2 regions of the Kitasatospora sp. NPDC059795 genome follow, and region 1 is predicted to be linked to the other one. Evidence: riboswitches for the same ligand, from Rfam matches in the RefSeq annotation. Region 1 holds a riboswitch; the other holds the start of a gene.
The links. Region 1 has a riboswitch for glycine ahead of gcvP (aminomethyl-transferring glycine dehydrogenase). Riboswitches for the same ligand answer to the same signal wherever they lie in the genome.

Region 1 (8,771 bases):
CACGGTGCCCTCGCCGTGCCGGACCGCGTTCTCCAGCAGGTTCGCCAGCACCTGGTCGATCTTGTCGGGGTCGCCCCACTGCTCGCCCAGCGGCCCCGCGACCCGGATGTCGAACCGCTCCTCGGGGATGCCCGCCGCGACCTTCCCCTCCACGTGCCGGCGCACCGCCGCCGCCAGGTCCAGGCGCTGGCGGCGAATCTCCAGCCGGCCCGCGTCGATCCGCGAGATGTCCAGCAGCTCCGCGATCAGCCGGGTCACCCGGTCCGCGTCCGCGTCGACGGTCTCCAGCATCACCCGCTTCTGGCCGTCGTTGAAGCGCTCCCACTTCGCCAGCAGCGTCGCCGTGAAGCCCTTCACGCTGGTCAGCGGCGACCGCAGCTCGTGCGCGACGGTCGCGATCAGCTCGGCGTGGCTGCGCTCGGTGCGCCGCCGCGCCTCGGTGCCGCGCAGCGTCACCACCACCCGCCGCACCGGCCCGCCCGGCCGCTCCCGCACGTAGCGGGCGCACACCAGCACCTCGCGGCCGCCGGGCAGCAGCAGGTTCCGCTCGGGCTGCCCGCTGCGCACCGCCAGCCCGCCGTACGGGTCGGTCAGCGGCCACCAGCGCCGCCCGTCCAGGTCCTCCAGCGGCAACGCCTGCTCCAGTCCGACGCCGATCGCGCAGTGCGCGGAGCGGCCGGTGATGCGTTCCGCGGCCCGGTTGAACACCACCACCCGGCCCTGTGCGTCCGCGACCACCAGCCCGTCCGGCAGGTCGTCCGGTTCCAGGGTCGCCAAGCCGTCGTCGCCGCCCATGGGTGTCCTCCCCCGCCCGCACCGGCTTTGAGGACCGACCCTAGCGCGCTCAGGCCGTGCCGCGACACCCGCCGGGGGAGCGCTGGGCGCGCGCGGAGGCGTACAGGCACACGGCGGCGGCCGTGGCGAGGTTCAAGCTCTCCGCGTGCCCGTGAATGGGGACGCGCACCACCTCGTCCGCCAGCGCCCGGGTCTCCTCCGGCAGGCCCCACGCCTCGTTGCCGAACACCCACGCGCACGAGCCCTCAAGGGTGCCCTCGTCGAGCTCCTGGTCCAGGTCGCGCTGCCCGGCGCCGTCCGCGGCCAGCACCCGCACCCCGGCCTCCCGCAGCCGCGCCACCGCCTCCTCCACCGGCACCCCGGTGGCGACCGGCAGGTGGAACAGGCTGCCCACCGACGCCCGCACCGCCTTCGGGTTGTACGGGTCGACCGAGGCGTCGGTCAGCACCACCGCGTCCGCGCCCGCCGCGTCCGCCGTCCGCAGCACCGTGCCCGCGTTCCCGGGGTCGCGCACGTGCGCGAGCACCGCGACCAGCTTCGGCCGGGCCGCCAGCACCTGCTCGAACGGCGTGTCGATGAACCGGCACAGCGCGACGATGCCCTGCGGGGTGACGGTGTCGCAGATCTCCGCGATCACCTCTTCGGTCGCGGTCAGCACCGGCAGCCCCTCGGCCCGCGCCGCCTCCACGATCTCGGCGTGCCGCTCGGCGGCCTCCCGGGTCAGGTAGACCTCCACCACGGCGTGCTCCCCGCCGGGCAGCCGCCCGAACGCCACCGCCTCCCGCACGGCCTGCGGGCCCTCGGCCAGGAAACGCCGCTCCTTGCTCCGCTGGTTGCGCTTGGCCAGACGGCGGGCGGCGACGACGCGCGGGGAGCGCAGGGAGGTCAGCAGGGGGGTCTCGATGCTCATGCTCACGTTCTTCGTCACGGAGGGGCGGGAGGACAAGAGGGAACAACGCACGGACCCGCAGGCCGGGCGGCCTGCGGGTCCGGGAAAGCAGTCAGGGCACGGCCTGGATCAGGCGGCGACCTTGGGGGCGTTGACGTCCTCCGGCAGCGCCTTCTGGGCAACCTCGACCAGCGCGCGGAACGCGACGGTGTCGTTGACCGCGAGCTCGGCGAGCATCTTGCGGTCGATCTCGACGCCCGCGGCCTTCAGGCCCTGCACGAAGCGGTTGTAGGTCATGCCGTTGGCGCGGGCAGCGGCGTTGATGCGCTGGATCCACAGCTGACGGAAGTCGCCCTTGCGCTTCTTGCGGTCGTTGAAGTTGTAAACGAGCGAGTGGGTGACCTGCTCCTTGGCCTTGCGGTACAGGCGCGAGCGCTGGCCACGGTAGCCGGAGGCGCGCTCCAGGATGACCCGGCGCTTCTTGTGGGCGTTCACTGCCCGCTTGACGCGTGCCACTTCATTACTCCTTGGTTCCGGACCCCGGGTTCGTGCCGCCGGTCCGTTATTCGATTCGGTCGGAAAGGATCAGCTGTGCCCGCAGCGTGGCCGCGGGCGGGCGATCACTTGCCGAGAAGCTTCTTGATCTTCTTGGCGTCGCCGGGGGCCATCTCGGCGTTGCCGGCCAGCTTGCGGGTCAGCGTCGAGGGCTTGTGCTCAAGCAGGTGGCGACGGCCGGCACGCTCGCGCAGCACCTTCCCGGAGCCAGTGATCTTGAAGCGCTTGCTGGCGCCGCTGTGCGTCTTCTGCTTCGGCATGTCGCCGTATCTCCTCGTCGGTCCGTTCGCGGCCCGCACCCCGGGGGTGCGGGCCGGAACTGGATGGATCTCGTCTCCGGGACGGATGCCCCGGAACCGGTGCCGATCCCGCCCGGATTCTGAACCCGAAGGCTCAGGCGTCCTGGGCGGTCTCGGCGGGCTGCTCGACCTCGGCGGTCTCGGCAACGGGCTCGACCTCGGCGGTCTCGGTCTCCTCGACCTGGTCCACCTCGGCGGTCTCGGTCTCCTCGACCTGATCCACCTCGTCGGCCTCGTCCGCCTGATCCGCGGCCGGGCCGCGACCCAGCCGCTCCGCCTTGCGGGCGTCGGCGGCGGCGCGGGCCTCGGCCATCGCCTCGGTCTTCTTCTTGTGCGGGCCGAGAACCATGATCATGTTTCGGCCGTCCTGCTTGGCCGCGGACTCCACGAAGCCGAGCTCCTGGACGTCCTCCGCGAGCCGCTGCAGCAGTCGGAAGCCCAGCTCGGGGCGAGACTGCTCACGACCGCGGAACATGATCGTGATCTTGACCTTGTCGCCCTGCTTGAGGAACCGGACGACGTGACCCTTCTTGGTGTCATAGTCGTGCGGGTCGATCTTCGGCCGGAGCTTCATCTCCTTGATGACCGTGTGCGCCTGGTTCTTGCGCGCCTCACGGGCCTTCATGGCCGACTCGTACTTGAACTTGCCGTAGTCCATGAGCTTGCACACCGGCGGGCGCGCCGTGGCGGCGACCTCGACCAGGTCCAGGTCGTACTCCTGGGCAAGCTCCAGCGCCTTCGCGAGCGGGACGATGCCGACCTGCTCGCCGCTGGGACCGACGAGTCGCACCTCGGGGACGCGAATCCGGTCGTTGATGCGGGGCTCGGTGCTGATGGGGCCTCCTCGGTTGCACCTTCTTCGATGCGGCCGTCGGACGGCGGTCGCACGTAGTGGTTTCGACCACTGGGCGGGGCTTCATTCATGCTTCGCTGCCCCTCCGCCGTCTGGCAGAAGCACCGAACGCACGAAAAAAGCCCCGCACGGTACAGGCGGGGCTCCACACGTTCCGGGATGCCCTGACGGACACCACTGGCAGCAAGCATTCCTTGCGGCGCTCGCCACGGACCGGACCCGTCGACCCTTCGGCCGCTCGGGTGGGAGACTGTCGCGGTTGCCCTCTCGGGCCTCCTGAAGTGGAGCCTCCACTTGCTGGCCTGGCTCCCGAATCGGGTTCCTGGCCGGTCAGTCTCGAAGCATACCAGCGTTCCGGGGCCGACCGGTATTCCGGTCCGCCTCCGCCCGCCTTGTACCCTCCCTTTGTACTGCGCTTTCGCACCAGCATCCCGGAGTGACACCTTGACCAGCCAGCCCGACCACTCGCCCGAGTCCGACCAGGCCCTCGGTTTCGACGACCTGACCCGCGACATCGCAGAGGTCCCCGCCGTCGAGGTGATCACCACCGTCGCCGTCCACCTGATGAGCGCCGCCGCCGTCAAGTGCGGCCTGGCCGAGGGCGGCGAGGCCGACAAGGACCTCGACGAGGCCCGCAAGCTGATCACCGCCCTCGCCGGCCTGGTCACCGCCGGAGCCCCCGAGATCTCCAACTTCCACGCCGCCCCCCTCCGCGACGGCCTCCGCTCCCTCCAGCTCGCCTTCCGCGAAGCCTCCCTCATCCCCGACGCCCCCGGCACCGGCCCCGGCGAAAAGTTCACGGGCCCCGTCTACTCCTGACCCCCCCCACCCCCCGCCGAAGGCGCCTCCCGCCCCCAGCCCCGCAGGGCCCCGCCGCAGGCGCCTTCGCCTTCCGCCCCGCCAGGGGCGCTGCGCGCAGCGGAAGACCCAACGCCAGAGCCGCCCGCCGAGGGAACTCCCCCGACGGGCGGCTTTCGCTATGCGTCCCTGTCCCGCCGCAGGCGCCTTCTGACCCCAACGCCGGAGCCGCCCGCCGAGGAAAGATCCCTCGACGGGCGGCTCCGGCTCTATGCGGTCACCACTCAGGCGTCGTACTCACTGAGCGGCGGGCACGAGCACACCAGGTTCCGGTCGCCGTACGCGCCGTCGATGCGTCGCACCGCCGGCCAGTACTTGTCCGCCGGGTTCACACCCGCCGGGAAGACCGCCTCCTCGCGGGTGTAGGAGTGCGTCCACTCCCCCGCCAGCATCGCCGCGGTGTGCGGCGCGTTGCCCAGCGGGTTGTCGTCCGCCGCCCACTCGCCCGAGCCGACCTTCTCGATCTCCCCGCGGATAGCGATCATCGCCTCGCAGAACCGGTCGATCTCGTACAGGTCCTCGGACTCCGTCGGCTCGATCATCAGCGTGCCGGCCACCGGGAACGACATCGTCGGCGCGTGGAAGCCGTAGTCGATCAGGCGCTTCGCGATGTCGTCGACGCTGACGCCCGTCTCCTTGCTGAGCGGCCGCAGGTCGATGATGCACTCGTGCGCGACCAGCCCGCCGGGGCCGGTGTACAGCACCGGGAAGTGCGGGGCGAGCCGCTTGGCGATGTAGTTGGCGTTCAGCACGGCCACCTGGGTGGCGCGCTTGAGGCCCTCGCCGCCCATCAGTCGCACGTACGACCAGGAGATCGGCAGGATCGCCGCGGAGCCCCACGGCGCGGCCGAGATCGGGCCGACACCGGTCGCGGGGCCGGCCTCGGCCTGAAGCGGGTGGTTGGGCAGGTACGGCGCGAGGTGCTCGCGCACCGCGACCGGGCCGACGCCGGGGCCGCCGCCGCCGTGCGGGATGCAGAAGGTCTTGTGCAGGTTCAGGTGCGAGACGTCCGCGCCGAACTTGCCGGGCTTGGCGAGGCCGACCAGCGCGTTCAGGTTGGCGCCGTCGACGTACACCTGGCCGCCGGCCTCGTGGACGAGCGCGCAGATCTCGGTGATCTGGGTCTCGAACACGCCGTGGGTGGACGGGTAGGTGACCATCAGCACGGCGAGCTGCTCACGGTGCTGCTCGATCTTGGCCTTCAGGTCCTCGACGTCGACGTCGCCGTCGGCCAGCGTCTTGACCACGACGACCCGCATGCCGGCCATCGCCGCCGAGGCCGCGTTGGTGCCGTGCGCCGAGGACGGGATCAGGCAGACGTCGCGCTGGGTGTCGCCGTTCGCCCGGTGGTAGGCCCGGACGGCCAGCAGACCGGCCAGCTCGCCCTGCGAGCCCGCGTTCGGCTGGATCGACACGGCGTCGTACCCGGTGACCTCCACCAGCTGCTGCTCCAGCCCGCGGATCAGCGTCAGGAAGCCCGCCGCCTGGTCGACCGGCGCGAACGGGTGCAGCTGACCGAACTCGGGCCAGGTGATCGGCTCCATCTCGGTGGTCGCGTTGAGCTTCATGGTGCAGGAGCCCAGCGGGATCATGCCGCGGTCGAGCGCGTAGTCACGGTCCGACAGGCGGCGCAGGTAGCGCAGCATCGCCGTCTCGGAGCGGTGGCTGTGGAACACCGGGTGCGTCAGGTACTCGTCCTCGCGCAGCAGCGCGGCCGGCAGCGCGTCCGCGTCCTCGGCGATCTCCCCGGAGACCCCGAACGCGGCGAACACGGCCGCCAGGTGCTCACGCGTCGTCGTCTCGTCGCACGAGACCGACACGCGGTCGCCGTCGACCTTGTACACGTTCACGCCACCGGCCAGCGCCGCGGCGACGACCTCGTCGGCCTTGCCGGGCACGATCGCGGTGACGGTGTCGAAGAACGCCTCGTGGGCGAGCTCGACGCCGCCCGCGCGCAGGCCGGAGGCGAGTGCGGCGGCGTAGCGGTGGGTGCGGCGGGCGATGTCGGCGAGGCCGTCGGGGCCGTGGTAGACGGCGTACATGGAGGCCATCACGGCGAGCAGCACCTGCGCGGTGCAGATGTTGGAGGTGGCCTTCTCGCGGCGGATGTGCTGCTCGCGGGTCTGCAGGGCGAGGCGGTAGGCGCGGTTGCCGTCGGCGTCGACGGAGACGCCGACCAGGCGGCCGGGCAGGTTGCGGGCGTACTCGGCGCGCACGGCGAGGTAGCCGGCGTGCGGGCCGCCGAAGCCCATCGGGACGCCGAAGCGCTGCGAGGTGCCGCAGGCGATGTCGGCGCCGAGCTCGCCGGGCGAGCGCAGCAGGGTGAGGGCGAGCAGGTCGGCGGCGACGGCGACGACCGCGCCGAGCTGGTGGGCCTGCTCGATGACGGGCTTGATCTCGCGCACGGCGCCGGACGCGCCGGGGTACTGGAGCAGCACGCCGAAGACGCCGCGTTCGGCGATCTCGGCCGGGATGCCGTCGGACAGGTCGGCGGTGACGACCTCGACGCCGGTCGGTTCGGCGCGGGTCTCGATCACGGCGAGGGTCTGCGGCAGGGTGTCGGCGTCGACCAGGAAGACGCCGCCCTTGACCTTGGTGACGCGCCGGGCCAGGGCCATCGCCTCGGCGGCGGCGGTGCCCTCGTCGAGCAGCGAGGAGCCGGAGGTGGCCATGCCGGTCAGGTCGGAGACCGCGGTCTGGAAGTTGAGCAGGGCCTCCAGGCGGCCCTGGGAGATCTCCGGCTGGTACGGGGTGTAGGCGGTGTACCAGGCGGGGTTCTCGAGGACGTTGCGCAGGATGACCGGCGGGGTGAAGGTGCCGTAGTAGCCGAGGCCGATCATCGAGGTGAGGACCTGGTTGCGGCCGGCGAGCTCGCGGAGCTCGGCGAGGACCTGGGCCTCGCTGCGGCCGGCGGGCAGGCCGAGCGCGGTGAGGCTGCGGATGGCGTCCGGCACGGCCGCGTCGGACAGTTCGTCCAGCGAGGTGTAGCCGACCTGGGCCAGCATCTTCTGCTGGGCGTCGCTGTCGGGGCCGATGTGGCGGTGCTCGAAGGGGCTGGCCTGCTCAAGCTCGGTGAGCGTCGGCTGGGCGTTCATGGGGGTCGGGCCTCCTGGTCGCGGACCGGCGGTGGTACGCACGCCGGCCGGCCGCTGTGGGAGCGTCGGGGCGCACGAACCCGTCAGCCTCCCCCTCTGTCATCGGTACCTGAGAGCTTCGCGCGCCCGGGTGGTGGCCCGGTCGGCTTGCACCGTCGGCGAGAGCAGCGTCCGATGGCTTCGGTGCCGACGGTCCTGCCCTGCTTTCCAGAGTGACCTGGTCCCACTCGGTACGGATGCCTGAGAGATTCCGGGGAGGGGTTGCTCCTTCGGCGTCCCGCAACCCTCTCGAATCAGGGGGCCGGGACTCTCCCGAGCGGGCTCGGCGGTCGCCGCCCAGGGTACCAGCGCCGACCTGGACGATCACCGGTACGGCCCTGCGAACCGCCCCGTACGGCGGCGCTCGGAGCGACACCGTCCGTTACGTACCTTTTGGTGTGGAATAGCGGTCCGGCACGCTCCTCCGACCGCTCCCCCGACGGGTCTCCCAGGAGCAGCAACCGGAGGACAGCGTGCAGACCGATATCGATCCGCGCGACCTGATCGGACACAAGGCGGTCGACCGGAACGGTGACAAGATCGGCACGGTCGACGAGGTGTACCTGGACGACGCGACCGGGGAGCCGGAGTGGGCGGCCGTCCGCACCGGGATCTTCGGCCGGGACGCCTTCGTCCCGCTGACCACCAGCGAGTTCTCCGGCGACGAGCTGCACGTCCCGTACGACAAGTCGCTGATCAAAGAGTCCCCGGACTTCGGGGTGGGCCAGCACCTCTCGCCGGAGCAGGAGTTGGAGCTGTACCGCTACTACGGCCTGGACACGGCGGGCGGCCGGCAGCCCGCCCGGTTCGCCGCGGCGCCCCCGGCCGGCCCGAAGGAGTACTCGGAGAAGGTCGCCGACCGCGACTTCGCCGACCGCGACTTCGGCGACCTCGCCTCCGCCTCGCCCGGCCCGGTCCAGGGCCCGGCCCCGGCGCCGCCGGGCTACGCCCCGCCGAAGCCGAAGGCCGCGCCGGAGCAGCCGGCCCGCCCCGCCGAGCCGGCCGCCCGGACCGACCACCCCCGCAAGCAGAACGCGCCGGTGGAGATCACCTGCCGCGAGGAGCGCCTGGACATCACCACCGAGTGGCACACCGTCGGCACCACCCGGCTGCGCAAGTACGTGACCACCGAGGCGGTGGAGCGCCGGGTGCCGCTGGTGCGCGAGCGGGTGCGGGTGGAGCGCATCCCGGTGTCGGAGGCGGAGCGCGCGGCACTGAGCGACCAGGAGATCGCCGAGGCCGTCGAGGAGGTCACCCTGCGCGAGGAGCGCCCGGTGATCCGCAAGTACCTGGCGCCGGTGGAACGGGTGCGGCTGGTGGTGGAGCGGTACACCGAGGAGGAGGTGGTCCGCGAGGAGCTGCGCCGCGAGCAGGTCGAGGTGCACGGC
Region 2 (8,771 bases), on a different contig from region 1:
CGCAGGCCGTCACCGAAGAGGTTGAAGGCGAGCACGGTGATGAAGATGGCGAGGCCGGGCACCACCATGTACATGGGGTCCGCCTGGTAGATCCGGACCGCTTCGGAGAGCATCTGCCCCCAGGACGCGGTCGGCGGCCGGACACCGGCCCCGAGGAAGCTGAGCGCCGCCTCGTTGAGGATGTTGGTGGGGATGATCAGGGTCGCGTAGACCAGGATCGGCGCCACCAGGTTGGGCAGGAGTTCGCGGAACAGGATGTGGGTGCGGCCGGCGCCGAGGCTGCGGGCCGCGTCCACGAACTCCCGCTCGCGCAGCGACATCGCCTGGCCCCTGACGATGCGTCCGATGTAGGGCCAGCCGAAGAAGCCGATGACGAAGACCAGGATGAGGGGTCGCAGCCACTGGTCCGGGATGCCGAACGCCGAGGTGGGCATCACCGACACGAGGGCGATGCTGAACAGCAGCTGCGGGAAGGCCAGCAGGATGTCCATGACCCGGCTGATGAACGCGTCCACCCAGCCGCCGAAGTAGCCGGCCGTGACGCCCATGACCACGCCGATGCAGACCGACAGCACGGCCGCGCCGAGCGCCACCAGCATCGAGATCTGCGCACCGTAGAGGATCCGGGAGAACACGTCGCGGCCGAACGTCGGGTCGACGCCCAGCAGGAAGTCGCCGCTGATGCCGCCGAACGAGCCCCTGGGCAGGCCGAGGTCCGGGTTGATCTGGTCCGGGTGCGGTTCGTTCGGCGGGTGTCCGAACATGGAGGACAGCACCGGCGCGAAGATCGCGGCCAGCACCAGCAGGATCACCACGACACCGCCGGCCAGGGCGACCTTGTCGCGCTTGAGGCGGTCCCAGGCGATGCGGCCCGGCGAGCGACCCTCGATCTTCTTGGCCGGCGCGGTGGTTGACGCACCGTCAGGCTGAGCGCCGGACGGCGGACCCGAGGTCTCGGTGGGTGTGGTCATGAGTCAGTTCGTTCCCCTCGCCGACGGTGGCCGGCCCACGGAGTCGCGTTTGGTGCGGAAGGCAGAGCGGTTGCGGTGGTGCCGGGTGCCGATGCGGCGGTGCAGAAGTGCGTTTGGCAAGCAGAGCGTTACGGGGTGGTGCCGAGGACGCCGGGTGGATTGCCCCGGCGCGCATGGTGCGGCCGCACGGAGATGCGCATCGTGCGGTTCATGCTGTGGCGGCGGCACGTTCACCTTCGTGAGGATCGTCTCGCGCTCCGCATTGGGCAGCACTCTCTGTCATGGGATGTACCCGACGGAAGACCCTCATGACGAAGGATGCCTAACTGTGATCTGCCCGCATGCACAACCGTTGCGCTGGCATATCGCTCTTCACACAGGGGTCACACGCCCGTCAAGAGTCGCTTTGACGACACCCCGCCATTGGCGGGGAAACGCCAGGTGGCGCCGGTGGCGCCGCGCGTAGACCCCGGGAACGCGAAAAGCCCCCGCCCGCCTCGGGAGGAGGCGGGGGCGGGGGTTTTCGGACGTTTTGTCAGAACTCGGTCATCGACCCGGGTATCCCGGCCACTGGGGCCCCGGCCAGCCCGGTGCGGGCCCGGACGGTGGTTGCGCTGCGTAACCGAAACCGGTGGGGTAGGGACCGGCCGCGGCCTGCCGGTCGAAGAACGGGCGGGTGCCGGCCCGCAGCCACATCGCCACCGGGTCGAACTCGTCGGCCATCAGCACGGTCGAGACGGCCGGCCCCTCGGGGGCCTGCGCGGCGGCCCGCTGCACCAGCGCCCGGGCGGCCTCCACGGCCGGCGGCGAGGTGTCGTACAGGTCCAGACCGATCGCCAAGTGCGGTTCGCCCAGCACCGGTTCGACCCAGGCCCGCCAGAGCGAACGCAACGGGCGTACCTCGGCGGCCTGTTGGTTCAGCACGGCGAAGAACTGCGGTGCCTGGCCGGTCGGTTCGGAGATCCGCAGCGGCCCGGCCGGCAGCCGGTCCAGGCCGACCGCGATCCGCCGGAGGTCGGCCCACGGCACGCCGATGCCGCCGCCCGGGCGGTGCGGGTCCAGCCACAGGCCCCAGCGGGAGCGGTACAGCGAGCCGGCGATCTCCGGCCCGGACACCACCTCGTGGCCGCGCGACCAGCCGCTGGCCGTCAGCTGCCCCGGCGAGGTCACACAGGGCGCGTAGCCGTGCCCGCCGACGTCCATGTTCCCGTACTGGGCGTCCGGGCTGCCCGGGCTTCCGTGCCAGAGCAGCATCCAGACCTGCCCGTGCGCGAGGGCGCGCAACAGCCCCTCGTACGCCTCCCAGCGCTCCGGTGCGACCGCTCCGAGGGCGCGCTCGATCGCGCCCGGGTCGCCCGCTGCTCCCGTCACGTCGCCGCCCTCTTTCTCGACTTCCCTCGTCCGCCCGTCCACCGCCCCGCGGTGTGCCGGGGCAACCCTATGGGTCGCGCCCGTCAACCGTCATGCCGCCGTACCGGATCCCTCGGGCCTCACGGCCGCACGTAGAAGGGCTGTACCCGCCCCAGCAGCCAGTCCACCACCGGGTCCGCGACCAGGTCGAGCAGCACCAGGTGGACGCCCCAACTCGGCGGCGCGGTTCCGAGCGCCCGGCCGAGCGCGAGGTTGACGTCGCCGGGGTCGGCCGGGGACGCCGGGTCCAGCTGGACGCCGATGTACAGCAGGGTCGACTCGCCCTCCACCCGGGCCAGCGCCCGACGGGCCGTCAGCACGCCCGGCACGGCGGCGAGTTCACCGGTGGCGGCGGCCAGGAAGGCGTACGGCTCCTGGTGCGGCTCGGGCTCCTTGAGCGCCACCCGGGCCCCCTCGGTGACGCCCTGCGCCTCCCAGTCCTCGCCGCGCGGCCCGCGCCGCAGCTCCCCGACGCCCTCCGGCGGCACCGGGATGCCCACCGGCGCCTCGGGGTTGACCGCGACGCCGATGCCCAGCGGCAGACCCCGGGCGAACTCCCACATCGGGGCGATCGCGAACGGGATGCCCGGCGCGTGCTGCAGGTACAGCTCCTGCGAGCTGTACACCGGCACGTAGGGCGCGCCGGCGAGCTCCAGGGTCGGCAGGTCGAGCGAGCCCGACTGCGGATCGGCGCCGGACGGCAGCGGGATCCACACCTGACTGCGGGCCAGCACCTCGATCACCCGGGGCGTCGCCCCCGGGTCGCCCAGGGCCGCCATCAGCACCTGCTCCAGCTCGTTGGCCGGCCAGCTCCCGCCTTCCGGAACCTGACCCAGCGGGAACCCCATCTCGCCCCTCCACACTCACGGTTGCGTTCAGGTTAGCGGCGTCGGCGGGCGGGCCGGTGCGAGTGTGATCCATCCCCACTGCCGCAAGCACCCCGCGGCATGCCATGATGGGCCCGCCCTAACTTCATACCGGCCGCTCGAACCCGCGCGGGAGAGCCGGAACGACCGTCACCCGGTCGCGACCGGCGCCGAAGGAGCAAGTCCTCCCCGGAATCTCTCAGGCCCCCCTACCGCCCGGGCGAGGCAGATCTGGAAAGTGGACACGGCCGTGCCGTGCGCCCACCCACGGTGCAAACCGCCATCCTGTCCGGGATGCGGTGAAGCTCTCAGGTTCGACGACAGACGGGGAGATTCGCCCCAGCCTGCCCGTTTCCAGATCCCGGGAGTCCTGTCGTGTCCCTCCGCCTCACCGCGCTCGACGCGCTGCACCGCTCGCTCGGCGCCACCATGACCGACTTCGCGGGCTGGGACATGCCGCTGCGCTACGGCAGCGAGCGCGAGGAGCACCTCGCGGTCCGTACCAAGGCCGGCCTGTTCGACCTGTCGCACATGGGCGAGATCACCGTCTCCGGCCCGCAGGCCGGCGAACTGCTCGACCACGCCCTGGTCGGCTTCATCTCCGCGCTCGGCGTGCTGCGCGCCCGCTACACCATGATCTGCCGCGAGGACGGCGGCATCCTGGACGACCTGATCGTCTACCGCACCGCGGAGAACGAGTACCTGGTGGTCGCCAACGCCTCCAACGCCCAGGTCGTGCTGGACGCCCTGACCGAGCGCGCGGCCGGCTTCGACGCCACCGTCCGCGACGACTGCGACGCCTACGCGCTGCTCGCCGTCCAGGGCCCGGAGGCCAACGGCATCCTGGCCAAGCTCACCGACGCCGACCTGCCCGGCCTCAAGTACTACGCGCTGCTGCCCGCCACCGTGGCGGACCGTCAGGTCTGGCTGGCCCGCACCGGCTACACCGGCGAGGACGGCTTCGAGGTCTTCTGCGCCCCCGCCGACGCCGAACACCTGTGGACCGCGCTGACCGGGGCCGGCACCGCCGAGGGCCTCGTCCCGTGCGGCCTGTCCTGCCGCGACACGCTGCGCCTGGAGGCCGGCATGCCGCTGTACGGGCACGAGCTGTCCACCGAGCTGACCCCGTTCGACGCCGGCCTGGGCCGCGTGGTGCGTTTCGACAAGACCACCAACAACGGCGAGTTCGTCGGCCGCAAGGCCCTGGAGGAGGCCGCCGCGGCCGCCGAGGCCAACCCCCCGCGCAAGCTGGTCGGCCTGGTCTCCGAGGGCCGCCGCGTCCCGCGTGCCGAGTACGCCGTGGTGGACGCCGAGGGCGCCGCGATCGGCCGGATCACCTCCGGCTCGCCCTCCCCGACCCTGGGCAAGCCGATCGCCATCGCGTACGTGGACGCCGCGCACGCCGAGCCGGGCGCCACCGTCGCCGTGGACGTCCGCGGCAAGGCCGAGCCGGTCCAGGTCGTCGCGCTGCCGTTCTACAAGCGCGCCCGCTGACCTCCGTCGCCCCTTCACCTGCCTGTTCGAGCAGTTCTTTCCGGTTCGTCCGCCCAGCGGACGGCCGCGCCCTCCCCTCCCGCGATCCTGGAGAATGACGTCATGAGCAACCCCACGCACCTGCAGTACACCAAGGAGCACGAGTGGCTGACGGCCGCCGTGGACGGGGTGTCGACGATCGGCATCACCGCGCACGCCGCGGACGCCCTCGGCGACATCGTCTACGTCCAGCTCCCGAATGTCGGCGACACCGTCACCGCGGGTGAGACCTGTGGCGAGCTCGAGTCCACCAAGTCGGTCAGCGACCTCTTCTCCCCCGCCACCGGCGAGGTCACCGAGGTCAACCAGGAGGTCATCGACGACCCGGCCCTGGTCAACTCGGAGCCCTTCGAGGGCGGTTGGCTGTTCAAGGTCCGGGCCACGGCCACCGACGAGCTGCTCGACGCCGACGGCTACACCGCCTTCACCGGCGCCTGACCGGGAGACCCCCTCATGACGGTTCTCAACCAGTCCCTCCACGCGCTCGACCCGGAGATCGCCGCCGCGGTCGACGCCGAGCTGCACCGCCAGCAGACCACCCTGGAAATGATCGCCTCCGAGAACTTCGCCCCGGTGGCGGTCATGGAGGCCCAGGGCTCGGTGCTCACCAACAAGTACGCCGAGGGCTACCCCGGCCGCCGTTACTACGGCGGCTGCGAGCACGTCGACGTGGTCGAGCAGATCGCGATCGACCGGGTCAAGGAGCTGTTCGGCGCCGAGCACGCCAACGTGCAGCCGCACTCCGGCGCGCAGGCGAACGCCGCGGCGATGTTCGCGCTGATCCAGCCGGGCGACACCATCCTGGGCCTGAGCCTGGCCCACGGCGGTCACCTGACCCACGGCATGAAGATCAACTTCTCCGGCAAGCTCTACAACGTGGCCGCGTACCACGTGGACGAGAAGACCGGCCAGGTCGACATGGCCGAGGTCGAGCGCCTCGCCAAGGAGCACCAGCCCAAGCTGATCATCGCCGGCTGGTCCGCCTACCCGCGCCAGCTGGACTTCGCCGAGTTCCGCCGCATCGCGGACGAGGTCGGCGCCCTGCTGATGGTCGACATGGCGCACTTCGCCGGCCTGGTCGCCGCCGGTCTGCACCCCTCCCCGGTGCCGTACGCGGACGTGGTCACCACCACCACCCACAAGACCCTGGGCGGCCCGCGCGGCGGCGTCATCCTGTCCAAGGCCGAGTTCGCCAAGAAGATCAACTCCGCGGTCTTCCCCGGCCAGCAGGGCGGCCCGCTGGAGCACGTCATCGCCGGCAAGGCGGTGGCCTTCAAGGTCGCGGCCACCGACGAGTTCAAGGACCGCCAGCGCCGTACCCTGGAGGGCGCGAAGCTGCTCGCCGAGCGCCTGCTGCAGGACGACGTGACCGCCTCCGGCGTCTCCGTCCTCTCCGGCGGCACCGACGTGCACCTGGTCCTGGTGGACCTGCGCAACAGCGAGCTCAACGGCCAGGACGCCGAGGACCGCCTGCACGAGGTCGGCATCACCGTCAACCGCAACGCCGTCCCGAACGACCCTCGCCCGCCGATGGTCACCTCGGGTCTGCGCATCGGCACCCCGGCGCTCGCCACCCGCGGCTTCGACACCGAGGACTTCACCGAGGTCGCCGACATCATCGCGGAGACCCTGAAGCCGGGCTTCGACGAGGCCAAGGCCGAGTCGCTCAAGGGCCGGGTGACCGTGCTCGCCGCCAAGCACCCGCTGTACCCCGAGCTGTAACCCTTCCCCGCGTCCGCCCGCACCCGGCGGACGCCCGGAAACCCCGGGGCACCGCGCACACTGGAACGTGCGCGGTGCCCCGTTCCATGCGCCGCCCCCGTCCCACCGGACGGACCACTCCACGAGACCAGACAAGGACGTCACCCCGTGGCCATCAGCGTCTTCGACCTCTTCTCCGTCGGTATCGGACCGTCCTCCTCGCACACCGTCGGCCCGATGCGCGCCGCCCGGATGTTCGCCCGCCGGCTCGCCTCCGAGGGACTCCTCGACCAGGTCGCCTCGCTCCGCGCCGAGCTGTACGGCTCCCTCGGCGCCACCGGCCACGGCCACGGCACCCCCAAGGCCGTCCTGCTCGGCCTGGAGAACAACTCCCCGCGCACCGTCGACGTCGACCAGGCCGACCTGGACGTCGAACGGATCCGCGCCACCAAGCGGCTCAACCTGGTGGGCCGCCGCGAGATCGCCTTCGACCCCGACACCGAACTCGTCCTGCACCGCCGCAAGGCCCTGCCCTACCACGCCAACGGCATGGCCCTGTGGGCGTACGACGCCACCGGCGCCGTCCTGCTGGAGAAGACCTACTACTCCGTCGGCGGCGGCTTCGTGGTCGACGAGGACGCGATCGGCGAGGCCCGGATCAAGCCCGACGACACCGCGCTGCGCCACCCCTTCCGCACCGGCGAAGAACTGCTCCGCCTCACCCGGGAGACCGGCCTGTCCATCTCCGGCCTGATGCTGGAGAACGAGAAGGCCTGGCGCACCGAGGCGGAGATCCGGGCCGGCCTGCTGGAGATCTGGGCCGTCATGAAGGAGTGCGTGGCCGCCGGCATGTCCCGCGAGGGCATCCTGCCGGGCGGGCTCAAGGTCCGCCGCCGCGCCGCGTCCGCCGCCCGCGCGATGCGCGCCGAGGGCATCGGCCCCGGCAACGCGATGGAGTGGGTCACCCTCTACGCGATGGCCGTCAACGAGGAGAACGCCTCCGGCCGCCGCGTCGTCACCGCCCCCACCAACGGCGCCGCCGGCATCATCCCCGCCGTCCTGCACTACTACCTGAACTTCATCCCGGGCGCGGACGAGGACGGCATCGTCCGCTTCCTCCTCGCGGCCGGCGCGATCGGCATGCTCTTCAAGGAGAACGCCTCCATCTCCGGCGCCGAGGTCGGCTGCCAGGGCGAGGTCGGCTCCGCCTGCTCGATGGCCGCCGGCGGCCTCGCCGAGGTCCTCGGCGGCACCCCCGAGCAGGTCGAGAACGCCGCCGAGATCGGCATCGAGCACAACCTCGGCCTCACCTGCGACCCGGTCGGCGGCCTCGTCCAGATCCCCTGCATCGAGCGCAACGGCATGGCCTCCGTCAAGGCCATCACCGCCGCCCGGATGGCCCTCCGCGGCGACGGCCGCCACCACGTCTCCCTCGACAAGGCCATCAAGACCATGAAGGAGACCGGCGCCGACATGAAGATCAAGTACAAGGAGACCTCCCGCGGCGGCCTCGCGGTCAACGTCATCGAGTGCTGACGCCGACACCGTCCGGGCATAGCTCGAAGGTCCCGGGTTCCGGGACCTTCGAGGGCTGGTGGGTGGCGTCCGGATTGTGGGATGATCCGGAGGCTACCTGGAATCCTAAGGTTGAGCGCGGCGCACGCCTTGGTTTCGACTTGTTTTTGGGGTAGCGGCGTGCGATAGTTATGCGTGTCGGGCGTGATCGCCCGGCCACTTCCCATCCGGCGGCACGCACCCCCTTGGCTGCCGGATGACGCGCAGGGGCCCCGGACCGCGAACACAGGCGGACAGGGGCCCCGCATCGTTTGTGGGCAGAAAAGAGTGTCAGAGCGCGGTGGTTCGGTCCCGGGTGCGCATCTCGAACCAGACGCCCTTGCCGCGCGGCAGCAGATCGGCTCCCCAGCGGTCGGAGAGTTCGTCGACCACGCGCAGGCCGTGGCCGCTCTGGTAGCGGCCGGTCTCGGGCGCGACGATCAGGCAGGGCAACGCCCGCGAGGAGTCCCGGACTTCGATCCGCAGCCAGCCGGGCCGCCGGACCAGCTTCAGCCCGATCATCCGCCCGCCGGCGTGCCGCACCGCGTTGGCGACCAGTTCGCCGGTGAGCAACTCCCCGACCTCCAGCAGGTGGTGGAGGTTCCAGGCCGCCAACACCGAGAGCACCAGCCGCCGCGCGACCCCGGCCGACTCGGGGCGGGAGGGCAGTCGCACCTCCTCCGCGGCGTCGGGATCGCCGAGCACGCCGAGGAAGACGTGCTCCATCTCGTCCGCG

Region 2: linked by a shared signal. The riboswitch ahead of gcvT (glycine cleavage system aminomethyltransferase GcvT) and the one ahead of gcvP (aminomethyl-transferring glycine dehydrogenase) in region 1 are both predicted to bind glycine.

The regions. Positions count from the first base shown of each region.
Region 1 is NZ_JBHWID010000021.1:13,663-22,433, reverse strand. Features, by position in the region: gene ACFV4P_RS31465 (ATP-binding protein) at 1-795, opposite strand, end outside; gene ACFV4P_RS31460 (TrmH family RNA methyltransferase) at 845-1,699, opposite strand; gene rplT (50S ribosomal protein L20) at 1,814-2,200, opposite strand; gene rpmI (50S ribosomal protein L35) at 2,305-2,499, opposite strand; gene infC (translation initiation factor IF-3) at 2,633-3,373, opposite strand; gene ACFV4P_RS31440 (DUF1844 domain-containing protein) at 3,836-4,210, shown strand; gene gcvP (aminomethyl-transferring glycine dehydrogenase) at 4,474-7,344, opposite strand; glycine riboswitch at 7,563-7,669, opposite strand; gene ACFV4P_RS31430 (PRC and DUF2382 domain-containing protein) at 7,857-8,771, shown strand, end outside.
Region 2 is NZ_JBHWID010000002.1:669,658-678,428, reverse strand. Features, by position in the region: gene ACFV4P_RS06955 (ABC transporter permease) at 1-971, opposite strand, end outside; gene ACFV4P_RS06950 (enhanced serine sensitivity protein SseB C-terminal domain-containing protein) at 1,518-2,342, opposite strand; gene ACFV4P_RS06945 (enhanced serine sensitivity protein SseB) at 2,462-3,229, opposite strand; glycine riboswitch at 3,368-3,472, shown strand; gene gcvT (glycine cleavage system aminomethyltransferase GcvT) at 3,623-4,741, shown strand; gene gcvH (glycine cleavage system protein GcvH) at 4,844-5,218, shown strand; gene glyA (serine hydroxymethyltransferase) at 5,234-6,502, shown strand; gene ACFV4P_RS06925 (L-serine ammonia-lyase) at 6,650-8,017, shown strand; gene ACFV4P_RS06920 (ATP-binding protein) at 8,327-8,771, opposite strand, start outside.